Regions from separate parts of the Neobacillus sp. C211 genome, predicted to be linked through region 2. Evidence: riboswitches for the same ligand, from Rfam matches in the RefSeq annotation. Region 2 holds a riboswitch; the other holds the start of a gene.
What was found. Region 2 has a riboswitch for lysine ahead of ACSU6B_RS13545 (amino acid permease). Riboswitches for the same ligand answer to the same signal wherever they lie in the genome.

Region 1 (3,206 bases), on a different contig from region 2:
TATTGGGCCGGAAAACGCCTCGCACGTAAATTTCCACTAACTGATATTGCTCAGATTATGGATTTTTTCACCAAAGCCTCTTGGGGCCAACTTGAAATTAAAAAAGAAAATAAAACTGAGATCCAATTTGAACTAATGAGTCCAGTTATTGTCCCGCGTGTGAAATCAAAAGCTGAGCACTTTTTCCAACTCGAAGCGGGCTTCCTTGCCCAACAAATTGAACTTCAAAAAGAAGCCAATGCAGAAACCTTTGAACATCCTGTAAAGAAATCAAATAAAGTCCTTTTCACTGTTAAATGGGAAAAGAACTAAACGTGGGAATAGGGTGTCAGGCAACGCTTGGTGCCTGACACCCTTTTTTTATTTGTTTGCCAGTTCGAAGGCTTCGTGCAAGGCTTCTACTGCTTTTAACATATTTCTTTCTTCTACTACTGCTGATACTTTGATTTCGGATGTGCTGACCATTTTAATTTGGATGTTGTTAGCAGCGAGTACCTCAAACATTTTTGCTGCTACACCAGGATTAGAAATCATTCCTGAGCCAACAATTGACACCTTTGCTAATTTATTTTCTGCATCAAGCTGCTCATAAGCAAGCACTGCTTTATTATCTTCTAATACCTTTAATGTTTCTAATAAATCATTAGTATGGATAGAGAAAGACAAATTAGCCGTATCGCCCTCTGTAGTACTTTGAATAATAATGTCAACATTCAGGTGATTTTCCGCTAGTGTTGAAAAGATGGTAGATAGACTTGTTAATGAATTCGCCAATCCTAATACTGTTACTTTTGTTATTTCGTCTTCAAATGCGACACCGCGGACTACTAAGTTTTGTTCCATTGCTGCTTCCTCCTCAATAACTGTTCCTTCTACTCTCTCCATGCTCGAGCGTACCTCAAGCCGCACCTGATAGTTTTTAGCAAATTCTACTGCTCTTGGATGGAGCACACCAGCTCCTAAATTAGCTAACTCTAGCATTTCATCGTACGATACTGATAATAATTTGCGAGCATTCTTGATATATCTTGGATCCGTGGTGAAAACCCCAGTAACATCGGTATAAATATCGCATTTATCTGCCTTTAAGGCTGCCGCTAATGCCACAGCTGTCGTATCAGAACCACCACGACCGAGCGTCGTAATTGCGCCTTCTTCCGTGATTCCTTGGAATCCTGCCACAATGACAACCTTACCCGTTGCGAGCTCCGTTTCAATTGCAGACGTTTTAATATTCGAAATGCGGGCATTTCCATGGACAGGTTCTGTGATGATTCCTGCCTGCCAGCCTGTAAAAGAGACGGCGTCAAGCCCTTGCTGATTTAAAGCCATTGACAATAACGCAATGGTTACCTGTTCTCCTGTTGATAACAGCATGTCCATTTCCCGCTTATTTGGCTGTGCGGAAATTTCTTTTGCTAATCCGACCAGTGTATCCGTTGATTTTCCCATCGCAGAAACAACAACGACTACATTATTGCCACGGTCTGTCTCCTCTTTTACACAGGATGCAACATTTAGTATTCTTTCTACATTCGCAACGGAGGTGCCTCCGAATTTTTGTACAATAATCCCCATGTTTGTTTCTCCTTCTTTTAAGTGAATACCTTATTTATCCCCCAAAAAACAAAAAAGCAATGAGAAGGGCATCTCATTGCTCTAGAACACGAAAAAATATTCTCGCACCTACAATGTAAGATAGCTCTCCAAGACATTCGTCTTGACAATCCGGCATTTATTCAATACAGGACCAGCAAAGAAAGAAATGAGACTTTCTTTACTTCGGCGAACATTCCCTTTCATGATCCGTCTTAGAAGCTCATCCTTCTCAGAACCATTACTCTTGAAGCTCGCACCTCTACCTTCACTTTAATACGTAAAAGTGATAGTAAATTAAATTTTCACTTATTATAGCATGTTCTATTTTTTCTTACAATCACTAGGATTGAAGTTTTTTAATTAATTCTTCGGCTACATTCATAGGAATTCCGATATTTGTAAATTCCTCCATACTAGCCTCTTTCATTTTTTTCACAGAGCCAAATTGTTTTAGCAATAGCTTTTTCCGTTTCTCCCCGATTCCAGGAATATCGTCGAGCAAGGATTGAAAGGCACTTTTTCCACGAAGCTGACGATGAAATGTAATGGCAAAGCGATGGACCTCATCTTGAATTCTTTGCAGTAAATAAAACTCCTGGCTGTTTCGGCCTAATGGAACAATTCCCAAAGGATTGCCGTACAGCAATTGGGAAGTTTTGTGTTTATCATCTTTGACGAGTCCCGAGAGTGGAATATCCAGTCCTAGCTCATTTTCCAACACATCTCTTACGGCTTCAACATGACCTTTACCACCATCGATGATGATTAAATCAGGGAGGGGAAGTTCTTCTTTTAAGGCGCGTGAATACCTTCTTCTTGTCACTTCACGCATGGATTCATAATCATCAGGTCCTTGAACGGTTTTAATTTTATATTTCCGGTACTCCCGATGATTTGCCTTCCCATCAATGAAAACGACCATGGCTGATACTGGGTCTGTCCCTTGAATGTTGGAGTTATCAAATGCTTCAATCCGGTGCGGAGTATAGATTCCGAGTAATTCCCCCAAGTTCTCGACCGCCTTAATGGTGCGGTCTTCATCCTTTTCGATCAAGGAAAACTTTTCATTTAAGGCAATTTTTGCATTTTTGATTGCCAATTGGACAATATCCTTTTTCTGCCCCCGTTGTGGCTGGAGCACTTTTACTTCAAGCAGTTGTTCCGCCAGACTCAAATCGACTTCATCTTGAATCAGGATTTCCTTCGGCTTGAAGTGATTAGCTTTCGAATAAAATTGTCCGAGGAAAGTTAGTATTTCTTCCTCAGGCTCATTATAGAAGGGGAACATGGAGACGTCCCTCTCAATTAGTTTCCCTTGGCGGACAAAAAAGACTTGCACACACATCCAGCCTTTATCGACTGCATAGCCAAAAACATCACGATCCGTAAAATCGTTCATGGTAATTTTCTGTTTTTCCATGATGGTTTCGATATGAATGATTTTATCACGGAACTCCTTCGCTCGTTCGAAGTCTAACTCTTCAGCAGCAGCTGACATTTTTGCCTGAAGCTCTTTTTTTATTTCCTTATAACCGCCATTCAAAAAGCGGGTAATTTCATCCGTCATTTGTTTATACTGTTGTTCCTGAATTTCATTGACACATGGT
Region 2 (3,206 bases):
AACAAACCCACAAACGGCAAACGCGAAGAGCGGACCAAAAGGGAAGAATTTTGATTTATATGGTAACAAGCTAAGGTCCTTACCTTGGGCGACAAATGCTTTACGGAATCGATAATGACATACTGCAATCCCGAGCCATGCGATAAAGCCGGACATACCAGAAGCGTTTAACAACCATACATAAACCGTTCCATCCCCAAAGAAGGAAGCAAGAAATGCGAGTGTTCCCACTAAGGTTGTTGCAATTAAGGCATTGACTGGAACACCTTTTTTGTTTAATTTACCAAGGAATTTCGGTGCTTTGCCTTGACGGGCCAAATCCCAAAGCATCCGAGTGGATGCATACATTCCTGAATTTCCTGCCGATAATACAGCAGTAAGAATAACAGCATTCATGATTGAAGCGGCGAAAGCGATGCCTGCCTTTTGAAAAACCAGCGTAAATGGACTAACGGTTATATCCCCATTTGCTAAATTCCCGTTTGTATATGGAATAAGCAGTCCGATTACTAGTATAGCCAATACATAGAATAATAAAATACGCCAGAAAACTTGTTTCACTGCACGAGGAATAGCTTTCTTTGGATCCTCCGTTTCACCAGCAGCAACACCTAAAAGCTCTGTTCCTTGGAAGGAGAAGCCTGCAGCCATAAAGATTCCCAGCATGGACATAAAGCCGCCGTGGAATGGAGCATCACCAACAGTGAAGTTTTTGAAGCCGATTGCTTCATTACCCATGATGCCGAAGATCATTAAAGTACCAGTAACGACAAAAATAATAACTGTAACCACTTTAATTAAGGAAAACCAATATTCTGCTTCTCCGAATCCTTTAACAGAAAGATAGTTTAATAGAAACATGATGACTAAAAAGATGCCGCTCCAAATGAATGAAGGCGTATGTGGAAACCAGAATTTCATAATCATAGTTACAGCAGCTAATTCGGCAGCAATCGTAATCGCCCAGTTATACCAATAGTTCCAGCCTAGAGCAAAACCAAGGGAAGGATCGACAAATTTGGTTGCATACGTACTAAAGCTTCCGGCAACTGGCATATATGCACCCATTTCTGCTAAGCCCTGCATCAAAAAGTAAACCATAATACCAATTACAAGGTAGGAAAGAATTGCCCCGCCGGGTCCCGCACTATGGATAGCGGCGCCGCTAGCTAGAAAAAGTCCAGTGCCAATCGTCCCGCCAAGGGAAATCATTGTGAGGTGACGGGATTTTAAACTTCGTTTTAATTCAGTTGGATCCTGTTGTATTGTTAAGTCACTAGTATATTCACTCTCTTTTAATACTCTTGCTGTTTGCATTGTCTTGACTCCTCTTTTTCTAATTTTTTCGAGAAGGAGTTTGGAATAAAAAAATGCCATCGAAGAAGTATCGATGGCATTGTAAATACCCCGCATCATACCTTCCGAAAGATAGCTCAACACGCTTAGCTGGTAGGTTTAAGCGTGACAGTTCTGTTCCTATTTGGAGACAGCCCCAGCATGCTTTTTCAGAGATGAAAGCACACTTCGGCAGCTTTTCCTTTCAAACGGAGTCAGAGATGTCTCTCTCATCTCGTCCGCTTTACTGATAAAAACCGCGACCTCTACCTCATCGGTTTTGATGAGGATTTATCATATATAGTTAATATATTACTAAAGTATAAATATTATTTTAGAATTGTCAATAATATATTATTCCAGAAATAAGAAGTCTTTATTCAATCAATTAGAATAGACAGATAATTGAGTTTCTTTTTAATAAATTATTTAATTTACTTTAAAAGAGAGAATAGGTATTATTTTTAATTAGAATTAATTGCCTGTTTTTCATAGGAGGATTTTTACCATGCAGATTGTTGGAATGATTTCGGGATCGCTAATTGTTGTGGTTGCCTTTAACCTTTTCTTAATCCCTCATGAAGTGTTAAGCAGTGGATTGAGCGGAATTTCTATGATTTTAGGGATGATCTCGCCTGTTAATACAGGGGTGGCAAATTTCCTGCTGAATTTTCCGTTATTGATTATTGGTTATAAAATGTTAGGTAAAAGATTTATCGTGAATTCCATCTTTTCTGTAATAATGATCTCAATCGGCCTTTATTTAATTCCCGTTCATGCCATTGCCGATGATAGGATTCTCTCTTCTATTTTCGGAGGTGCTTTAACCGGGTTAGGTGTAGGAATAGTTTTTCGCTGTTCTGGATCGACCGGTGGATTTGATATTATTGGCATGATTGTGGCGAGAAAAAGGGATTTTCCGATTGGTGTTTTACTTTCAGGCATGAATGCAGTCGTCATCTTGATCAGTGGATTTTTATTTGATTGGGATTCTGCTCTTTATACCTTGGTTTCCATTTTTGTTACAGGTAAAGTGGTGGATGCAATTTATACAGATCATGCTAAATTAACTTTAATGATCATTACAGATAAGGGCGAAGAAATGAGAGGTCATTTGCTTACAAACTTGTACCGAGGACTGACGATTATGGATGGTGTTGGCGGCTACTCAAATCATCAAAGAAACGTAATGATAACGGTAATTTCTAGGTACGAACTTAATGAAGTTAAAAACTTAATTTCAGAAGTTGATCCATCAGCATTTGTCAATATTACCGAAACAATTGAAGTCATGGGGCTGTTTCATCGGCCAAGTCCATAAAAACAAAAAAGGTTTGCTTCTATACAATAGAGCAAGCCTTTTTTGTGTAAGATAGTTATCGAGCATCACAGGGATTTCCCACGTTTTTTTACCCATTTCATTAGCACATGAATAACCTCATCTAGTTCTTTACCAGTTGGAGTCAATTCATATTCCACTTTTTTTGGTGAGGTAGTAATGACGTTTTTGACAATCAATCCCTCATTTTCTAAATCACGTAAGCGTTCGGTTAAGAGACGATCAGATATTCCTGGAATAGATGATATTATTTCATGGTACCGCTTCGGTCCTTCCATAAGCGTATAAATAACAGAACCCATCCAACGTTTGCCAATAAATTCGATTGCCTTATGAAAGTTAGTACATATATGTTTAATTTCCTCTGCAGAATGAGTCATACAATCTTGGTGGTTAAGTTCACTCATATAAAATCCCTCTTTTTTACTATTCTAACTGTATAATAACATATTTGAATTACTTGACGATATGTACTTACTAATAGTAAGATGAATCAGAACTTACTTTTAGTAAGTTAAAAATTCACAGGGGG

Region 1: linked by a shared signal. The riboswitch ahead of ACSU6B_RS07200 (aspartate kinase) and the one ahead of ACSU6B_RS13545 (amino acid permease) in region 2 are both predicted to bind lysine.

Annotation. Positions count from the first base shown of each region.
Region 1 is NZ_JBPXRO010000005.1:142,405-145,610, forward strand. It holds gene ACSU6B_RS07195 (YslB family protein) at 1-312, shown strand, start outside; gene ACSU6B_RS07200 (aspartate kinase) at 361-1,578, opposite strand; lysine riboswitch at 1,692-1,869, opposite strand; gene uvrC (excinuclease ABC subunit UvrC) at 1,940-3,206, opposite strand, start outside.
Region 2 is NZ_JBPXRO010000012.1:145,228-148,433, forward strand. It holds gene ACSU6B_RS13545 (amino acid permease) at 1-1,317, opposite strand, end outside; lysine riboswitch at 1,422-1,612, opposite strand; gene ACSU6B_RS13550 (YitT family protein) at 1,844-2,656, shown strand; gene ACSU6B_RS13555 (winged helix-turn-helix transcriptional regulator) at 2,722-3,081, opposite strand.